Regions from separate parts of the Streptomyces tubbatahanensis genome, predicted to be linked through region 3. Evidence: riboswitches for the same ligand, from Rfam matches in the RefSeq annotation. Region 3 holds a riboswitch; each other region holds the start of a gene.
The links. A riboswitch is a leader RNA that binds a small molecule or an ion and turns the genes downstream of it on or off. The one in region 3 is predicted to bind cyclic di-AMP.

Region 1: another riboswitch for cyclic di-AMP. It lies ahead of MMF93_RS25340 (M23 family metallopeptidase); the one in region 3 lies ahead of MMF93_RS15680 (M23 family metallopeptidase).
Region 2: another riboswitch for cyclic di-AMP. It lies ahead of MMF93_RS09605 (LysM peptidoglycan-binding domain-containing protein); the one in region 3 lies ahead of MMF93_RS15680 (M23 family metallopeptidase).

The regions. Positions count from the first base shown of each region.
Region 1 covers NZ_CP093846.1:5,874,503-5,881,252, reverse strand. The annotation lists gene MMF93_RS25355 (DUF5998 family protein) at 1-61, opposite strand, end outside; gene MMF93_RS25350 (bifunctional acetate--CoA ligase family protein/GNAT family N-acetyltransferase) at 135-2,882, opposite strand; gene MMF93_RS25345 (HPr family phosphocarrier protein) at 3,030-3,311, shown strand; gene MMF93_RS25340 (M23 family metallopeptidase) at 3,457-4,278, opposite strand; cyclic di-AMP (ydaO/yuaA leader) riboswitch at 4,292-4,453, opposite strand; gene MMF93_RS25335 (M16 family metallopeptidase) at 4,668-6,038, opposite strand; gene MMF93_RS25330 (M16 family metallopeptidase) at 6,089-6,750, opposite strand, start outside.
Region 2 covers NZ_CP093846.1:2,236,916-2,243,665, reverse strand. The annotation lists gene MMF93_RS09630 (hypothetical protein) at 1-489, shown strand, start outside; gene MMF93_RS09625 (hypothetical protein) at 508-1,065, shown strand; gene MMF93_RS09620 (biliverdin-producing heme oxygenase) at 1,112-1,819, opposite strand; gene map (type I methionyl aminopeptidase) at 1,982-2,839, opposite strand; gene MMF93_RS09610 (hypothetical protein) at 2,903-3,136, shown strand; cyclic di-AMP (ydaO/yuaA leader) riboswitch at 3,633-3,807, shown strand; gene MMF93_RS09605 (LysM peptidoglycan-binding domain-containing protein) at 3,812-4,600, shown strand; gene MMF93_RS09600 (DUF2264 domain-containing protein) at 4,766-6,700, opposite strand.
Region 3 covers NZ_CP093846.1:3,668,136-3,674,885, reverse strand. The annotation lists gene MMF93_RS15690 (DUF4232 domain-containing protein) at 147-1,001, shown strand; gene MMF93_RS15685 (PP2C family protein-serine/threonine phosphatase) at 1,531-2,670, shown strand; cyclic di-AMP (ydaO/yuaA leader) riboswitch at 2,825-2,984, shown strand; gene MMF93_RS15680 (M23 family metallopeptidase) at 2,998-4,449, shown strand; gene MMF93_RS15675 (aldo/keto reductase) at 4,603-5,556, shown strand; gene MMF93_RS15670 (PrsW family intramembrane metalloprotease) at 5,619-6,750, opposite strand, start outside.

The DNA.
Region 1 (6,750 bases), 2.2 Mb from region 3:
AGTAACCGCTGCGCTCGATCGCCTCGCGCAGCCCCTGGGTCGTCGTACCGGTCTTCGCCATGACAGCCATCCTACGGGGCCGTACGGCGGCGCAGACCCGCCCGTTCCCCCCCGCGCGCACGCCCCGGGGCCGGTCAGTACGCCGGGAGCCTGCGCGCCCCCAGGTCGGGACGGAGCCCAGGGTCGGCCACGCGGACCGCGGCGCCCAGCACCGTCACGCCCCGAGGAGCGACCACGACCGGATCGAGTTCCACGGCCAGCACCTGGGGATGGTCGTCCATCAGCAGGGAGACGCGCAGTAGCACCTCCTCCAGCGCGGCCGTGTCGGAGGGTTCGGCACCGCGCCAGCCGAACAGCAGCGGCGCCGAGCGGATGCCGCGCACCAGAGCGGCGGCCTCCTTGTCGGTGACCGGCACCAGCCGGTGCGCGGTGTCCTCCAGCAGGTCGGAGGCGGTGCCCGCCAGGCCGAAGGAGAGCACGGCGCCGATGGCCGGATCGAGGGTCCCCCGGATGACGGTGCCGACGCCGCGCGGGGCCATCGCCTGGACGACAGGGCGCAGCTGGTCGGGGGCGCCCAGCGCCTCGGTCAGCTCCTGGTAGGCGCGCCGCAGCCCGGCCTCCCCCGCGATGTCCAGCCGCACCCCTCCCAGGTCGGCGCGGTGGCGCAGGTGCGGAGCCGTGGTCTTGAGGGCGACCGGGTAGCCGAGGCGGTCGGCCGCCCGGGCAGCCGCGTCGGCGTCGGGTGCGGTCAGCGCGGGCCGCACGTGGATGCCGTAGCAGCGCAGCAGCCGGGAGGTCTCCTCGTCGGTGAGGGCGCGCCCGCGGTCGGGCGCCGGTGGCGTCGCGCGGGCGAGCAGCCGCGCGGCGGCGGACTCCTCGGCGTCGAGGTCGGGCACCTTGCCCGGCGCCCCCGACTCGGCCCGCCACCGGGAGTGGCGCACCGCCTCGGCCAGGGCGCGGGACGCGCGTTCGGGTGTCGGGTAGGAGGGCAGGCCGCGCGCGGCGAGCGCTTTTTGCAGCCCTTCCATCGCCAGGTGCACGACGGCGACGGGTTTGCGCGGTGCGCCCTCGTGCGCGGAGACGCCGTCCGCCGCCTCGCGCAGCGCGTCGGCGAGGGCCTCGATGTGGCCGTCGGGCGGGGTGTCCGGCTGGTGGGTTCCGGTGCGGCCCGGCAGCTCGGCGGGGACGGTGGGCACGACGGTGAGCAGCACCGCGTCGGTGGCCGCGTCCGTGAGCGCCTCGCGCAGCGCCCGGCCGAAGTCGCCGGGGCCCGCGCCGCCGGGCAGCGCCACCACGGGGCGGGGGCGGAGGCCGTCGTTGAGGCAGGCGTCGTAGGTCAGCAGGCTCATCGCGTCGGTGTTGCCGACGATGCCGACGTGCGGGCCCGCGGGCGGCGGCTGGTCGGCGAGGAGCACTCCGGTGTCGATCAGCTCGGTGAAGCTGTCGACCATCAGCACACCTGCCTGGCGCAGCAGGGCCTGGACGGTCGCGTCCGGCGTTCGGGAGGCCGGCGCGGCGTGTCCCGGCGGGGGCGCGCTGCCGCGCTGCCGGGCGCCCTTGACGACGACGAGGGGCTTGCGGGCCGCGGTGCGCCGCGCGAGGCGGGTGAACTTGCGCGGGTTGCCGATCGACTCCAGGTACATCAAGGCGACGTCGGTGTCGGGGTCCTCGTCCCAGTGCTGGAGCAGGTCGTTGCCGGAGACGTCGGCGCGGTTGCCGGCGGAGACGAAGGAGGAGGGGCCGATGCCGCGCCGGTCGAGCCCGTCGAGGAGGGCGATGCCGATGGCTCCCGACTGGGTGAAGACGCCGATGCGGCCCCGCGCGGGCATCCGGATGGAGGGCGTCGCGTTCAGCCGCACGTCGGGCGAGGTGTTGATGAGGCCGAGCGCGCCGGGACCGATGAGCCGCATGCCGTAGGAGCGGGCGAGCCGCACCAGGGCGCGCTGCTCGTCGCGGCCGACGCCCTCGGAGAGCACGACGAGCCCTTGGAGCGCAGCCTGCCCGCACTCCCTGATCACGCGTTCGAGCTGCTGGGCGGGGACGGCGAGGACGGCCAGGTCGACGCGCTCGGGCAGGTGCCGCACGGAGGTGTAGGCGGGCACTCCGGCCAGTTCCGCGGGGCCTTCGGGGGCGAGGGCGTGGTTGACGGCGTACAGGCGCCCGGTGAAGCCGCCCGCGCTCAGGCTGCCCAGGGCCGCGCGCCCGGCGCCGCCGGGGCTGCGGCTGGCACCGATGACGACGACCGCGCCGGGGGCCAGCAGCCGGGCGACGGAGCGTGCCTCGGCGCGCTGTTCGCGGGCCTGCATCACGGCCAGGGAGCGCTCGGTGGGCTCCAGGTCGAGGGTGAGGTGGACGGAGCCGTCCTCGAAGCTGCGCTTCTGGGAGTATCCGGCGTCCGTGAACACCTTGATCATTTTGTTGTTGGCGGGCAGTACCTCGGCGGCGAAGCGGCGGATGCCGCGTTCCCTGGCGACGGCCCCGATGTGTTCGAGGAGCGCGGAGGCCACTCCCCTGCCCTGCTGGTCGTCGCGGACCAGGAAGGCGACCTCGGCCTCGTCGGCGGGTTCGCTTGCGGGGCGGCCGTGCGGGTCGATGCGGTCGTAGCGGACGGTCGCGATGAACTCCCCGCGGATGGTCACTGCCAGGCCGACCCGGTCGACGTAGTCGTGGTGCGTGAAGCGGCGCACGTCCCGGTCGGACAGCCGCGGGTAGGGGGCGAAGAACCGGTAGTACTTCGACTCGTCGGAGACCTGCTCGTAGAAGCTGACCAGGCGTTCCGCGTCGTCGGGGGTGATCGGGCGTACCTGCGCCGTACCGCCGTCACGCAGGACGATGTCCGCTTCCCAGTGGGTCGGGTAGGCGCGCTCCTCGGGGCTCGGCATGCGCTCAGCGTACGGCGGTGAGCGGGCTCACGGAGCGCTCGCGCGGTGCGTCGTATGGTCGCGGTACTACACAGACGACCGTGCGGTGCGCGTAGGCCGCCGTGCGAGACTGGTCTAGACAACCTCACCGACTCGAAGGGCAACACCATGGTTGAGCGCCGCGTCACCGTCGGCTGGGCCGAGGGGCTGCACGCCCGCCCCGCCTCCATCTTCGTCCGTGCCGCCTCGGCCGCCGGCGTTCCGGTCACCGTGCGGAAGGCCGAGGGCAACCCCGTCAACGCGGCCTCCATGCTCGGCGTGCTCGGCCTGGGCGCCGAGGGCGGCGAGGAGATCGTCCTGGCCTCCGAGGCGGACGACGCCGAGGCGGCCCTCGACCGGCTCGCGAAGCTGGTCTCCGAGGGGCTGGAGGAGCTTCCGGAGACGGTCTGAACACCCCCCGCCGCGCGTCCGCGGTCGGTGGGGGCCCACGGACGCGGAACGCGACGCGCACGAGCCCCCGGCCCGCTGGGCCGGGGGCTCGTCGCATACCCGCGAGTGCGCCGCGCAGGCGTCAGACCCTGAAGCCGTGCAGGCGTCAGACCTTGAGGCCGTGCTGGCGCAGATAGGCGACCGGGTCGATGTCCGAGCCGTACTCCGGGCCCGAACGGGCCTCGAAGTGCAGGTGCGGACCCGAGGAGTTGCCGGTCGAACCCGAGAGGGCGATCTGCTGGCCCGACTTCACGCTCTGGCCGACCGAGACACCGATCGAGTTCAGGTGGCCGTACTGCGTGTACGTGCCGTCCTTGTGCTTGATGACGATGTTGTTGCCGTAGGCACCGCCGTTGCCGGCCTCCACGACCTCACCGGCGGCCACGGAGTGGACCGGGGTGTTCATGCCGGCGTGGAAGTCGATCCCGGTGTGGCTGCCGGACGACCACATGCCGCCGCCCTGCTGGTAGCCCGTGGAGACGTAGGAACCCTCGACCGGCAGCACGTAGGCGTTGAGCTTCGCGCGCTCCGCGGCCCGTGCGGCCCTGACCTTGGCCTCGTGTTCCTTCTGCGCCTTCTCGGCGGCGGCCTTGCGCTTGGCCTCGTCGGCCTTCCGCTTCGCCTCGGCCTTCGCCTTGGCGGCCTCCTCCTTGGCCTCGGACTCGGCCTTCGCCTGCTCGGCCCGCAGCGCCTGGTCGTACGCCTGCTCGTCCAGGGTGTCCGAGATGGGAGCGGCGAGAGCCTCACGCAGCTGAGGGCTCTGCTGCAGATTGTTCTGGCCCTGCCCGCCGCCGGCGGCGAACGCGGGAGAGGCGATGGAGCCCACAACACCCACGGTGGCGAGGCCGGCTATGCCCGCCGCTCCCGCCGTGGCCCTGCGGGTCTTACTCGGGCGCCTGTGCTTCCCGGTGGCACGGGTGAACGCCATACGGAGGCGTACTCCTTTCCTTCCTTCTCGCCTACCGGGTTAGCTGACGGGTTCGGAGCAGGAAGGTCTCCTACGGACCGCCTCTTTTCGAGGCCGTCCGATTCACCCCATGGGACAAGGTGGGTCCCCGGTCCCCCTCGGGCAGTTCCCCTCGGGGATTCGGCGATCACCGTCCGTCGGCCGCGGGTGCGGTCACTTCTGACGGACAGCGGCCACGACGCTAGACGGCGCCAACTCCGAGCGGCAAACGAATCCCTGGCTTTGTCATCTTCGCCACACTCCAACTCGCCACAACCGCAACAGAAACGGACATCACGAAGGGCCCGGAAGGAGCGATTCCTCCTCCCGGGCCCCACTTTCCCCTGCCGCCGCGTCCCGGAACGGGGACGTCAGGAGCCGGAGACCACCTTGACCTCGCCGATCCCCAACTCCCGCACCGGGTCGGCGATCTGGGACGCGTCACCGACGAGCACCGTCACCAGCCGGTCAGCCGGCAGCGCGCTGACCGCGGCGGCCGTGGCCTCCACCGTGCCGGTCTCGGCCAGCTGCGCGTACACCCGCGCCTGGTAGTCGTCCGGCAGGTACTGCTCCACCTGGTCGGCGAGCGTCCCGGCCACCGCGGCCGCCGTCTCGTAGCGCAGCGGGGCGACACCCACCAGGTTGCGCACCGCCACGTCCCGCTCCTCGTCCGTCAGCCCCTCGGCCGCCAGCACTCGCAACACCTGCCACAGGTCGGCCAGCGCGGGCCCCGTGACATCCGTGGCGACCGAACCGCTGATGGCCAGCATGGCGGCCCCGCTGCCGTCCTCGGCCGAACGCAGCACCTGCCCGAAGGCCCGCACCCCGTAGGTGTAGCCCTTCTCCTCGCGCAGCACCCGGTCGAGCCGGGAGGTGAGGGTGCCGCCCAGGCAGTAGACGCCCAGCAGCTGCGCCGGCCACACCCGGTCGTGCCGGTCGGGGCCGACGCGCCCGATCAGCAGCTGCGTCTGCACCGCGCCCGGGCGGTCCACGATGACGACGCGGCCGGTGTCGTCCGCGGAGATCGGCGGCATCGCGCGGGCCTCGGCTGCCGTACCGGTCCAGGCGCCGAGCGTCTCGGTCAGCGCCTCGTCCAGATCCACGCCCTCCAGATCGCCGACCACCACGACCGTCGCCGTTACGGGACGCACATGGGCCTCGTAGAAGGCGCGGACGGCCGCCGCGTCGATACGGCTCACCGTCTCCTCGGTGCCCTGCCGCGGCCGCGACATCCGCGACGTGGCGGGGAAGAGCTCCTTCGACAGCTCCTTGGCGGCACGGCGGGCCGGGTTGGCCAGCTCGTGCGGGATCTCGTCCAGCCGGTTGGCGACCAGCCGCTCCACCTCGCCGTCGGGGAAGGCCGGGGCGCGCAGCGCGTCGGCCAGCAGCCCCAGCGCCTTGCGCAGCCGGGAGACCGGCACTTCCAGGGAGACCCGCACGCCCGGGTGGTCGGCGTGCGCGTCCAGCGTGGCGCCGCAGCGCTCCAGCTCGGCGGCGAACTCCTCGGCCGTGTGCTTGTCGGTGCCCTCGCTCAGCGCGCGGGCCATCAGGGTGGCGACACCGTCGAGCCCCTCGGGCTCCGCGTCCAGCGGCGCCATCAGGTTCACCTCGACGGCCACGACCTGCTGGCCAGGACGGTGGCAGCGCAGCACCGTCAGCCCGTTGGGCAGCACGTCGCGCCGCGGTGTGGGAAACGCCCACGGCTTCGGTGTGCCGCCGGCGGGCTGGGGGTGGAAGTCCATGGTCGTGCCCGCGCCCGGCGCGGTGCCCGCCGGCGTCTGTGGGGTCTCGCTCACTGCCCGCTCTCCTCGTTCTCCTCGGCCTCGCTCGCCAGTGGCTCGTAGACCAGCACGGCACGGTTGTCGGGGCGCAGCCGCTGTGCGGCGATCTCGCGCACCTCCTCGCGCGTGACCTCCAGGACCCGGCCCACCGCCGTCAGCGCGAGCTGCGGGTCACCGAAGAGGACCGCGTACCGGCACAGTTCGTCCGCACGGCCGCCGACCGTGGCAAGCCTGTCCAGCCACTCGCGCTCCAGCTGGGCCTGGGCGCGCTCCATCTCCTCCGCGCTGGGGCCCTCCTGCGCGAAACGCCGCAGCTCGTCGTCGACCGCGGCCTCGATGTCGGCCACCTCGGCGCCGCTGGACGCCTTCACGTCCAGCCAGCCCAGGGAGGGGGCGCCCGCCAGGCGCAGCATGCCGAATCCCGCGGCCACCGCCGAGCGGTCGTGCCGCACCAGCCGGGCGTAGAGGCGGGAGGACTCGCCCCCGCCGAGCACGGTCAGCGCCAGGTCGGCGGCGTCCGCCTCACGCGTGCCGTCGTGTGGCAGCCGGTAGGCCGCCATCAGCGCGCGGGAGGGCACCTCCTCCGCCACGACCTCGCGCGTTTCCTCGCCCCGCACCTCGGGCAGCGAGCCGTCCCGCGGCGGCTGCTTGCCCTCGTGCCCCGGGATGGAGC
Region 2 (6,750 bases), 1.4 Mb from region 3:
CTCGTCGGCTGCTCCGGCGGGGGACGCGAGTACGCCGTCCCCGACCGGATCTGCGACGTGCCGATGCCCAGCAGCGCGGTCGAGCCGCTGCTCCCGGACGGGGAGAAGCTGCACCAGTCCCGGCGCCTGATCGACGACGACGGAACCGTGACCGGCTGCCAGACAGCCGTCGTCGACGGTCCGCTCGCCGTGAGCGTCGACATCACCGAGCTGGACAAACCGCTCACCGAGGACGACCGGCACAGCTCCCTGGAATCACTGGAGCACGCCCGGAACATCCACATGAGCGGAACCCACTGGGCCGTACAGGGAGACAGCCGTCTCCATCTGTCCACCCCGTGCGGCACGAAAGCGGCCGACTCCCTCTCCTTCCGCTTCTCCTTCGCCAAGGAAGCAGAAGGCACGAAGGCCACTCGCGACACCACCCTCCGGTTCGCGAAGGAATTCGTCCAGGGAGAAAAGAAGAAGGAGGGCTGCACCGCGTCGTAGCGCGTGGTGCTCGCGGAAATGACCGTCACCCATCTGGCTCGCCGGCCGACAGCGTGCGCCACCGCTGTCGCCGCCGCGCTGCTCGCTCTCTCCGGCTGTGCCGGTGGGAGGGACTACGCCGTGCCGGAGGAGATCTGCGGGGTGCGGATGTCCGAGGACGTGGTGGAGCCACTGCTGCCGGACGGGGACAAGGTGGAGCAGGAGCGGGAGAGGCGTCCTTTCCGGGACCGCCATTTCGTGAACTGTGACGTCGACGTGGACGGCAAGGGCGCGCTGTACGTGAAGGTGTCCGAGTCGCACCATCTGCCGAAGCTCCGGCGGGGCAAGGACAATCCCGAGCACAATGACGACGTGGAGGAGATCGAGGACCTGCCCTTCTCCGGTTGGGCGACGGTCAGCGACGACACGGTCTCGGCGGCCGCGGAGTGCGGGGGAGAGGCCGAGGCGCTCGTCTTCCATTTCCCGTTCCAGACGGACAACCCCGAGGACGTGAAGGAGCGCCGCGCGGCCGGGGCCCGGTTCATCAAGGAATTCGTTCCGGGAGAGCAGAAGAAGGAGGGCTGCACCGCGCGGTGAGCGGGCAGCCCTCCCGTGAGGGCGGGGTCCAGGCGGAGGACGGGATTCAGGCGGACAGGGGGAAGCGGGTGCTCAGCTCGCGGAAGACGGCCACGTTGAGGGTGAAGGCGTGCTTGCACTCGTCGACGATGCGGTGCTGTTCCAGTTCGTCGCAGGGGAGCGCGTCCAGCAGCGCGCGGTACGCGCGTTTGAACGCGGCGGGGTTGTCGAGGGCGTCGAAGACGTAGAAGCGGACGCCGTCGCCCTTGTGTGCGAACCCCCAGGTTTTCTCGGCGGTGGCGCGGACGACCTGGCCGCCGGAGAGGTCGCCGAGGTAGCGGGTGTAGTGGTGGGCGACGTAGCCGCCGGGCCACTCGCGGGCGACCTCGGCGATGCGGTCGGCGTAGGCGGCGGTGGCCGGGAGGGGCGAGAGGGTCCGGCGCCAGGCCGTGTCGCCTCCGTGCAGGTGTGACAGGTCGCGTTCCAGCGCGGGCAGCCGGCGGAGTTCGTCGCGGAGGAAGGGTCCGGCCACCGGGTCGTCGGCCAGCGCAGGGGCGGCGTTTTCCAGTGCGCTGTAGATGAACCAGAGCTGTTCGGTGTAGCGGGTGTACGCGGCCACGCCCAGCCCGCCGCCGAGCATGTCGCTCATGAAGGTCGAGGTGTTGGCCTCGGTGTGCAGTTCCTGCGAGGCGGTGCGGATGAGGGTGGAGAAGTCCGTCGCGGGCGAGGGGGCGGAGGACACAGCTGGCTCCCGTGGGTGGACGGCGTCGGGCATGGGTGCGCCGACAGGGAGCGATCCTGCTACTTAGGCTTACCTAAGTCAAGCAGTTGCCGACACCCTGTCGGGAAACCCGTACCCCGCTGTCCGAGCGGGAATGCGCCGGAGCGCGCCCTGCGGGAGCGCGCCGGAGCGCGCCGGAGTGCGCCGGGGCGCGCTCTACGGAAGCGTCAGAATGTCCGCGCCCGTCTCCGTGACGACCAGCGTGTGTTCGAACTGCGCGGTGCGCCTGCGGTCCTTGGTGACGACCGTCCAGCCGTCCTCCCACATGTCCCACTCGTGGGTGCCCAGCGTGAGCATCGGCTCGATGGTGAAGGTCATGCCGGGGCGGATGACCGTCGTCGCGCGGGGGTCGTCGTAGTGCGGGACGATCAGCCCGGAGTGGAAGGAGCTGTTGATGCCGTGCCCGGTGAAGTCGCGGACGACGCCGTAGCCGAAGCGCTTGGCGTAGGACTCGATGACGCGGCCGATGATGTTGAGCTGGCGGCCCGGTTTGACGGCCTTGATCGCGCGGTTCAGCGACTCCCGCGTCCGCTCGACCAGGGCGCGGGACTCCTCGTCGACCTCGCCGCACAGGTAGGTGGCGTTGTTGTCGCCGTGGACGCCGTCCAGGTAGGCGGTCACGTCGAGGTTCACGATGTCGCCGTCGCGCAGCACCGTGGAGTCGGGGATGCCGTGGCAGATCACCTCGTTGACCGAGGTGCACAGCGACTTGGGGAAGGAGCGGTAGCCCAGCGTGGAGGGGTAGGCGCCGTGGTCGACCATGTACGCGTGCGCCACCTCGTCCAGTTTGTCGGTGGTGACGCCGGGTGCGATGTGCTTGGCGGCCTCTTCCATGGCGCGCGCCGCGATCCGTCCGGCGACGCGCATCTTCTCGACCGTCTCGGCGTCCTGCACGTGGGGCCCGTCGTACGGGGTGGGCGCGGGTTTGCCGACGTACTCGGGGCGCGGGATCGAGGTGGGTACGCCCCGGGGCGGGGAGAGCGTGCCGGGGACGAGGAGTGACTGGCCAGACATGTCCGCGAGTCTAATCGGGCCTGTCCACTGAGATCAGGCCCTCCCGTGCGCGACGATGGACCCATGGCTTTGTTCAAGCGCAAGACGGTCGGCAGGCCCGGTGAGTGGTTCTTCAACGTCGACAACGGCACGGTGGAGGAGGGGCCGCAGTCCCCGGGCAAGAACCGGATGGGCCCCTACGCCAGCCGCGAGGAGGCGGAACGCGCGTTGGAGACGGCGCGGGAGCGCACCTCCGAGTGGGAGCAGGACCCGCGCTGGCACGACCGCGGCCGGGGCTCCGACGAGGACGCGGGGTAGGCGACGGCCGATCCCGCCGGCCCCCTCACGTGCGCCTTGGCTCACGTGAGGGGGCTCTGTTGTGCGGGCTCCGCGGAGGAGCCCGCCGCTTTCCCCCGCGCTGTCCGCGTCGCCTGCGCCACCGCCGGGTAATCCCTCAACTTATGGTCACAAGGCCCGCCATGGCCTACTAGGGGCGTTTTGCCCGGTTTCTGTGGTCTTCGTGTCGCGAATCACACCGCTACGTCCCCGAGTGGCGCCACGAAGTGCCTCAGGGCGTCAAGAACCTTACGTGCAGGGCCATTTCGAAGAAATCGGCGCACGACCCCATTTCACGCTGAGAAAATGATCGACAGCGCAGCGTGGAGAAATTCGTTGATCAATTACTAGGCTTTTTAGTAATTCCCACTGATCGTCTTGTTCAAAACGAATTCGCTGTGTTTCCGTGTCCTCGCTTCCGACAACCACGCCCGTCGGGAGATCCACTACCGGGGCGCCGAATCCTGCCGCCCGGCCGGTGGAATGCTCACCAGACCCTTTTCGGCAGGAGCGGGGGACCCAGGTAAGTGCCGTGCCGCACACCGCGGCCCGGCTTGGGGTGAAGTCAGCTCCGCGTACTCGGTGCGCGGAAATGGCCGGGCAACTCCAGCCCGAATCCGACAGCTCACCTCGCAGGCGCCAGGAGAGGACACCCCCATGTTCCGTGACCTTCATGGCCGCGTGCGTCACACCTTCCACACCCGTCGCCTTTCCCGGATTTCTCTCGTGCTCGCCGCGAGCGGTGCGGGAATTGCGGCTCCGCTGCTGACCGCGGGCAGCGCCAGCGCCGCGCCGGCTCCGGCCGCCGCGCACGCCCAGGCGCCTTCCGCCGCGACCCAGCAGGTGCAGAGCGAGCAGAAGTCCGAGGCCTCGCAGGAGTACACCGTCGCGGGCGGCGACACCCTGTACCGCATCGCCACCACCCACGACGTCGAGGGCGGCTGGAAGGCCGTCTACGAGGCCAACCGGCAGACCATCGGCGACGACCCGAACCTGATCCGCCCCGGTCAGGAGCTGAGCCTGTCCGCGTCCGCCGACGCGAAGCAGGACGAGAGCGGGGGCGAGGAGACCCAGGGCGCCGGCCAGACCCCCGCCCAGCCCTCCGGTGAGGTCCACACGACCCAGTCGGACAACCTGGACGGCTGGATCAACGAGGCGCTGGGTGTCATGAAGCAGCACGGCATCCCGGGCACCTACGAGGGCATTCACCGCAACATCATGCGGGAGTCCGGCGGCAACCCGGACATCGCCAACAACTGGGACATCAACGCCCAGAACGGCACGCCGTCGATCGGCCTGCTCCAGGTCATCCAGCCCACGTTCGACGCCTACCACGTCGAGGGCACCGCGAACGACCTGCGCGACCCGGTCGCCAACATCGTCGCCGCGTGCAACTACGCGGCCGACCAGTACGGTTCGATCGACAACGTCAACGGCCCGTACTGAGCCGCACCGACCGTACCGAGCCGTACCGGCCGTACTGATCCCCGCTGATCCCCGCTGATCCGTACGGGTCCGTACGGGTCCGTACGGCCCGTGCGGACCCGTACCCCGACTGCCCGCCACCTTCCCCCGGGGTGGCGGGCAGTCGGCATGCGGGCTGCGGGCCGGTCATCCGGCCCCGGCAGCCGTCTGAGCGGCCTCGGCCGCCGGTGGGTCGAATCCGATCCTGATCCTCGTCGGGACGGACCTGTCTGTCCCGGGCCCCCACCTGAGCGTCACCGTGGTGTCCGCGACCGAGACGTCGGGCGCCGGGGTCCGGGCGGTGCCCACGCCCAGCGACACCAGCGCCACACACACCCCAGCGCCCGTCACCTCGCCCTCCAGCGCCGGGACCCGCAGCCACCGCGCGTACGCCGTGCCGTGCGGAGCGGGCAGCGGCTCCACCGTCTCCAGCCCGTGCGCGGGCAGCAGCGCCGAGGCGACCTCGTCACCGGCCGCCCAGCCCGTCAGCCGCAGGCGGGTACCGGCGGGGGCGCCCAGGACGCGGTGTGCCCGCACCTCCCAGCTGCCGCGTACGACCGTCACGCTCTCCACCCGCAGCCCCGGCACCCGGGGTACGTCCGCGGGGAAGGCGGGGCGGTGCCAGGACGCCGCCCAGCCCCAGCCGCCGTCCGCCGCCGAGCCCGCCCCCAGCGGATGGATGCGTCTGCGGGCGCTCCACCGCCCGGGCCTGGAGGGGAGGGCGAGCGCCAGGTGGTTGTCGGGCGGGTTGTCGCGCGCGGTCGGCCCGGTCCTGGTCGAGTACGCGAACCGCGCGTAGAGCGGATCCTCCCGCTCGTGCGCCTCCCCCTCGTCCGGGTGCACGTTGTCGCTGCCGTGGTTGTGCAGCCGCACGAGCCCGTCCCCGCCGGTCGACTGGATGAGGAAGCCCGGCGCCGCCACCGCCAGCGCGCGGTCGGGACCCTCGCTCGGCGCGGCCTCCTCGACGGCCGTCCACAGCGGGTCCTCGGGGGGCACCAGCAGCGCGACGAAGCACTTCGACGCCCAGTAGGGGGAGGCCGGGCCCGAGTAGTGCTGCACGGTGGGGGCGTGCGCGCCGTGCCAGCCGAGCGACAGCAGCCCGTCCGCGTCGAGCGCCCCCCGGTCCAGGAAGTAGCGCAGTGTTCCGCTCAGCAGGCGGCGCGAGACACCGGGCGCCAGTGGCGTGTGCCCGGTCAGCGCGCCGAGGCCGACGGCGGTCCCCGCCGCGAACCGGTAGGTGAGGGAGCGGCCGAAGTGGACAGGGGCGCCGTCGCCGCCGAACAGCAGCGCGAAGCTCGCCAGGTGCGCGCGCAGCCGTGCCCCGTACCGCGCCGCAAGGTCCTCCTCGCCGGCCAGGTGTGCGTGCAGCAGGGGGTACAGGTGCAGGGCCCAGCCGTTGTAGTGGTCGAAGGCGCGCCCGTCGCCGTCGGCGTACCACCCCTCGCCCCGCCACCAGCCCTCCAGCAGGTCCAGCCCCCGCTCGATCGCCGTCTGCGTCTCGGCGTCCCCGCGCCCGGCCGCGTCGAGGAACCCGGCCACCGAGAGCGGGAAGAGGTACCAGTTGTTCGGCGCGGGAGAGCGCCGCAGCGCGCCCCGCAGCCAGGCCTCGGCGCTGTCCCGTGCGGGTTCCTCCAGCCGGTCCCACAGCCACGGCTTGGTCAGCCGCAGCGCCAGTGCCACCGACGCCGCCTCCACCATCGGCTGTCCGGCGACCGTGTGGTCCAGCACCTCGGGCCACGACTCGGCGTCCCCGTGCCCCGGGGTGCGGGTCCCGGCGCGCAGCCCGTCGGCGTACCGCTCCAGCAGGTTCGCCGGGTCGCGGCCGCCCGCGCCCGCGACACGGAACGCGGCGGCCAGGAACGTGCGCGCGTACCCTTCGAGACCGTCCGAACGCGTTCCCGACACGGAGGCGCGCCCCGGCAGGTGGAGCAGCGCGCCGCGGGGTGTGGCCCACCGCCGGGCGGCCCGCAGCAGGCCGTCGGCCACCGCTTCCCAGTGGGCGCGGGTGTAGCCGGTGTACGGGCTCAGCGCACGGTCGTGTGCCGGCAGGGTCAGCGGTGGCGAGCCGCCCGCCCCGCTCACACCGCCCGCCCCGCTCCCGCCGCCCACCCCGCTCACGCCGCTCACGCCGC
Region 3 (6,750 bases):
CGGAACCGTGAACTTTCTCGGGGAGTCGGCCATCGAACGGTGTGTACGGCGCAAGAGCCCGGGGTGCACGCTGGTGAGGGACACACGAACGGCATCCCGGGCGGCCGAACGACCGCGAGACGCGTGACCAGGGAGTGACGGCAGCCATGACACAGCGCCAACACGTGACAGGCGAGCGGGTCGTGCACGAGACGACGGAATCCGCATCCGTTTCCGGAGGCGCCGGACACCGCCCCCGGCGCCGGGTGGCCCGCGTCGCGGCCGGAGCGACGGCGGTGCTGGCTGCGGGGGCACTGCTGGTGGGGTGCGGTGACGGCGACAAGGACGCGGGGGACGGGGCACCGAAGAAGGTCAGCGGCGAGGCGGCGCCCGCCGGGGGCGACTCCGACAAGGACAACGGAGGCGACGGCAAGGGCGGCGACCAGCACAACGGCGGCAAGGGCGAGACGGACGGCGCTGCGAAGGGCGGCTCCGACGGGTCCGATTCCGGATCGGGGGATTCCTCGGGCTCGTCCGACTCGTCCGGTTCCTCTTCGGCGGGTACGTCAGGCGCCGGCGGGACACACGCGGGCTCCGGTTCCGGCTCCCGCTGCGCCACCGGGGACCTGCGGGCCTCGTTCGGTCCGAACCACCCGGGCGCGGGCCAGGAGAACTACTCCCTCGTGTTCACGAACACGTCGGACGCCACCTGCACCGTGCGTGGCTACCCCGGCCTGGCGTTCGTCAACAGCGCGGGCGAGGAGGTCTCCATCGACCCGAACCGGACCGGCGGCCAGGTGCGGACGGTCACACTGGCGCCAGGAAAGAGCGCGTGGGCGCCGCTCTCCTACTCCAACCCCGAGATGACCGACGTCCCGACGGTGAAGCCGTCCGCGGCGAAGGTCACCCCGCCCGACGAGCACGCTTCGCTCACCGCACCGTGGTCGGGCGGCGAGGTCACCAAGAGCGGGACGGCGTCCGTCCCGAAGATCGGACCCCTGGCCCCGGGCACCGGCGGCTGAACCACACGCACGGGGCGACCGGCGCGGCTGTCCGTGACGGGATCTCCCTGACGGGATCTCCGTGACGGGATCTCCGTGCGGAGGCCAACCGCGACGGGGTGGCCGTCGGCCGGACGGCGGAGTGTCCCCTGACCACGGGACACTGCCGCGTTCGAGGGCCGGCGGGAACCGAAGGACCGCCCCGTACCGACGGACGGCGCCCGGCTCCACGGGAGGGTGCCGGGCGCCGTCCGTCCTTGCCTCACCGCCCGGGCCTCCACGGCGGCGAGGGGCCGCGTGAGGCGCCCGTTCGCCGTACGCACGGGTGCGGCATGGCCGGGCCCGTGCTACCGCTTCCGGACGCCGCGCGCGGCAGTCACCCCCCGTCACCCGACCCGACCACGCCCGAGTGGCCCGGCGTCCGCAGGCGGGCCAGATTGAGAGCGTGCAGGAGAGACGGACAGGCGGACGGACGAGCCGACGAACGGGCCGGAGACGGAGCTGGGAGGACGAGAGCGGAGCGGATCCTGCGGGCGGGTACGAGGGCGGCGTGGGGCGGCTGCGGCGCCTGGCGCGGCTGCTCCCTCCCGCGCTGTTCGCCCTGGGGCTCGTCCTGGAGCTGGCCACGCCGCCGAACGTGACCGTCTCGGCGCCTTTCGCCGCCACGCCACTGGCCGCGGCCGCACTGCTGTCGTTCCGCGCCACCGTCGTCGCCGGTGTCGCCTCCTCCGGCACCGTCGTCCTGCTGACCTGGCTGCACGACGAGGCGGGCCCCGACATCGAACCCGAGGCCCGGTCCATCACCATCGCGACCGTCTCCGCGCTCGCCGTGGGCGTCAACTACGTGCTGCGCCGCAGCGGCGAGCAGCTGGCCTCCGCCCGTGTCGTCGCCGAGGCCGTACAGCTCGCGGTCCTGCCCACGCCGCCCACCCGTGCGGGCGGTCTGGTGTTCGCCACCCGCTACCGCGCCGCACAGACGGACGCCCGCATCGGTGGCGACTTCTACGCCGTCGAGGAGACCCCGTACGGCGTACGGCTGCTTCTCGGGGACGTACGCGGCAAAGGGCTCGGCGCGGTCGAGGCCGTCGTCATCGTGGTGGGCGCTTTCCGCGAGGCGGCCGAACAGGAAGAGACCCTCGCCGACGTCGCGGCCCGCCTCGACCGCGCCCTCCAGCGGGAAGGACGGCGGCAACTGGGCACCGCACGGTTCGAGGGCTTCACCACCGCGGTACTCGCGGAGATCCCCGCCCACCCGCCCCCTCCGGGCGGCCCCGGCACGCCGCATGCGACAGCCCCGCAGAACGCCGCATCCGGCCCCGTACTGCGCCTGGTCAACCGCGGCCACCCCGGCCCCGTCCTGCTCCACCAGGGCCGCACGACGCTCCTGGAACCGGACGAACCCTCGCTCCCGCTCGGCATGACGGAGCTGGGCGTGTGGCCCGACGAGATCGACGAGGTGCCCTTCCCTGCGGGCAGCCAACTCCTCCTCTACACCGACGGCCTGTCCGAGGCCCGCAACGCCGACGGCGTCTTCTACGACCCCGCCGGACGGCTATCCCGCAGCTACTTCGCCGACCCCGAGGAACTGCTGGAAACCGTCCTCATCGACGTCGCCGACCACACGGGCGGCGAGGCGGTCGACGACATGGCACTGCTGGCTGTCGCCCACGAGACCCGGCGGAGCACGTGATCCGGCCCCACAGCGAGCGGCAATTGTGGGGAACGGCTTGGAAACACGGGTGCTGTTCTATTACCGTCCGATAACGCGGCACGGTCGTCACTGTCGTCACGGAAGACGGCACCGTGCGCCGACGCCGAATCCCGCACACGGAGCACCAGCCGGCCCAACTCACCGGCCAGGCCCCGCGGGAACCGGGGAACCACCCCTTCTCGTCAGCATGTCGGGAAGGACGGGGTGAATCGGGCGCCCCGCACGGGATGCCCGTAGGAGACCTTCCTGCTCCGAACCCGTCAGCTAACCCGGTAGGCGAGAAGGAAGGAAAGGAGAGCGCCCACCGTGGCGTCCACATCCCAGGGCCCTGCCCCCGAGGCCGTCGGGTACGGCCCGCAGCCCGGCACCGTCGGCTCCCCCGCTCCCACCCCCGCGCCGGCCGCCCCTCACGGCGGCCCCCAGCCGTACGGCGGTCCTCAGCCGTACGGTGGCCCGCTCCCGTACAGCGGCGCGCATCCGTACGGTGCTCCGCATCCGCACGGCACGTCGGGGCCGTACGACGCTCCGGGCTCGCATGGCGCTTCGGCCCCGCATGGCGCTCCGGGCCCGCATGGCGCTTCGGCCCCGCATGGCGCTCCGGGCCCGCATGGCGCTTCGGGCCCGCACGGCTCCGCGCACCCGTACGGCACTGAGCACCCCTACGGCGAGTCCAAGGCCGGCGTCAGCGAGTCCTCCGGCGGGGACGGCCCGCAGGACGAGTGGCACCGCACCGAGGAGTGGAATCCCACCGAGGAGGCCGCCCGCTCGCTGCGCGGCAAGCACCGGGTCGCCCGGCAGCGGACCGGCGGTGTGGCGCGCGGCGGGGCCGTCCTCGGCGTCGGCATGATCGCCGCCGTGGGCGCGGGCGGCATGGCCACGGCACACGACAAGGACCCCGGCTCCATATCCGTACCCGACCTCGGCGCCGCCGCCGACACCGCGCGGGACCTGACCGGCCACCTGCCCGACGCCGAGGACATCCCCGGCCTCGGGGCGTTCGTCTCCGACGACGCGGACGGCACAGACGGTGCCCAGGGAACGGACGGCGCCCAGGCGGCACACGGAGCCGACGCGGCCGAGGCGGCGGCCGGCACGGGCGGCGGCAGCGCCGGCGAGGCACTCCGGGCCCGCATCCTCGCGCAGGCCGAGCGGCACCACTCCGCGACGGACGCACAAGCCCGCGAGGACGCGGCACGCCAGGCCGCGAGCGCCGCCGCTGAGCAGGCCGCGAAGCGGGCCGCCGCCGAGGAACGCGCGCGAGCCGAGGCGCAGGACGAACGCCGGCGCGAGGCCGCGGAGGCGAAGGCCGCCGAGGCGGCGAAGGCCAAGGCGGCGGCGGAACGCCGGGCCAAGCTCGCCCGCAGCTATGTCGCGCCGGTCGCCTCCTACCAGCTGAGCGCCGGCTTCGGCCAGGCCGGCGGCAGATGGCAGAACGACCACACAGGCCAGGACTTCGCCGCCCCCAACGGCACGCCCGTCAAGGCGATCCACACCGGCACCGTCAAGGAGGCCGGCTGGGCCGGCTCGTACGGCTACCGCGTCGTCCTCGAACTGGACGACGGCACGGAACTGTGGTTCTGCCATCTCTCCTCCATGACCAAGTCGGCAGGCGACAAGGTGAGCACCGGCGACGTCATCGGCCGCGTCGGCTCCACCGGCAACTCCTCAGGACCGCACCTGCACGTCGAGGTCCGCCCGGACGGCGGCGCTCCGGTGGACCCGCTGACGTGGCTGCGCGACAAGGGCGTCACCGTCTGACCCGGCCCTGACGACGGAGCCCCCGCACGCGCCCGCGTGGCTCCCCGCGACGCCGTGGGGGCGCCTGGCAAAACTGTCGCTCCCCACAGCCGCGCGGGGGAGTCCCGCGCGCTGTGCCCGCACCGGAGGGAGACGGCGCGCTACGGTCGCGGCATGCAGATGAACGTCGGCAAGAAGATCGGTCAGCTGTCCGTCGCGCCGCTCGCACTCGGCGGCAACGTCTTCGGCTGGACCGCGGACAAGGACACGTCCTTCGCCGTGCTGGACGCCTACACCGAAGGCGGCGGCAACCACATCGACACCGCCGACGGGTACTCCTCCTGGGTGGAGGGCAACTCGGGCGGCGAGTCCGAGACGGTGATCGGCCAGTGGCTCGCGGCGCGCGGCCCCGCGGTCCGCGACGACGTCGTCGTCGCCACCAAGGTCGCCCGGCACCCCGACCGCATGGGGCTGGACCCGCAGAACATCAAGGCCGCCTGTGAGGACTCGCTGCGCCGCCTGCAGACCGACCGCATCGACCTGTACTACACGCACTTCGACGACGAGTCGGTCGAGGTCTCCGAGATCCTCCAGGCCCTGGACGACCTGGTCAAGGCCGGCAAGGTCCGCGAGATCGCGGCCTCGAACATCTCCCCCGAACGCCTGGCCGCCTCCCTCGCCTTCAGCGACCGCGAAGGCACCGCCCGGTACGTCGCACTCCAGCCGCACTACAACCTGGTCTCCCGCGACACGTACGAGGGAGAGCTCGAAACCCTCGCCCGGCGCGAGTCCCTGGCCGTGCTCCCGTACTACGCGCTGGCCGCCGGCTTCCTCACCGGCAAGTACCAGCCCGGCGAACAGCCGCCCGAGGGCGCCAGGTCAGGCCAGGCGGCCAAACTCCTGGCCACCGAGCGCGGCCAACGCGTCCTGGCAGCCCTCTCCACGGTCGCGGGCGCCCACCAGGCCCCCGAGGCCACCGTCGCCCTCGCCTGGCTCCTCGCCCAGCCCACCGTCACCTCCCCCATCGCCAGCGCCCGCACCGTCGACCAACTCCCGGCCCTCATGGCCGTCGCCGACCTCCAACTCACCCACGACGAACTCCACCTCCTCACAGACGCCTCGTCGTAAGGGGGCCCGTTCTACCGCCACCCCTCCGGGCTCGCTCCTTCGCGGGAACGCTCCGCGGCCGCTCACCGCACCGGATACCCCGCCCACCCCCGCGGAGGCAGGTAAGGGCGGCTCAGGGCCAGGGCGGCGCTGGTGGTGGGGGGGCCGGACAGGGGGTGGTTGGCGCGGAGGGAGCGGAGGAGTTGGTGTTCGCGGGCGGCGAAGTCGGGGGCCGTGGCGCCGTTGGTGGCGCGGGAGCGGAGGAGGGCGAGTGCGGTGGCGTCGTGCTGGTAGGCGGCCAGGGTGCGGGCCGCGGCGGGGCCGTGGCTGCGGCGGGCCATCGCGCGGGCCATCGAGCGGGCCCGCATGGACGAGAGCGACCAGGGCTCCGGCTCGCTGAACCAGCCGGCGGCCGCGTACGCGGGCAGCGTCTCGCGGACGATCCGCAACTCGTGCAGGCGTGACCAGACGGCCAGCCACGTCAGGGCGCCGAACACCGGGAGCATGAAGAGGCCGTACACGGCGAGGAACGTGTAGTTGGCGAAGGACGCCGAGCCGTTCCATATCGCGTGCAGCAGCACTGCCGTGCACCAGCCCAGCAGCGGCAGCACCGTACGCAGGACCCGGCGCCGCCGTGGCAGGGCCGCGACCATGCCGAAGGCTATGCCGGTCATCGCCGTGAACAGCGGGTGGGCGAACGGCGCGAAGATGATCCGGATGAGGAACGTGCCGGCGGTCGCCGAGCCGGCCAGACCGTCGGGGCTCAGTGCGGCGTCCTGGTCGAACGCCGTACCGAGATAGAGGATGTTCTCGGTGAAGGCGAAACCGGCCGCAGTGATGCCCGCCGCCGCTATGCCGGACACGACGCTGTCGAGGTGACGGCGGCGGAAGAGGAAGAGCAGCAGGACGGCGGCCGCCTTGGTGGTCTCCTCGACGACCGGCGCGATCACGGTGGCGCCGAGAGTGTCGGCCTCGTGCGGCGAGTCGACGACGACGGAAGAGGCCAGCCAGTCGGTGGCGAAGCCGTTGGCCAGGATGGCGACCAGTGTCGCCGCGCAGGCCCCCCAGGCGAAGGCGAACAGGTGGGTGCGCCACGGCGCGGGCAGCGGTGCGCTCAGCCAGCGGAACGCGGCCAGCAGCAGTGGGACGGGGAAGAGGGCGAGCCCGAATCCGACGAGCAGGCCCGTCGTCCCTGTCTGCTCCCGTACCAGCGCC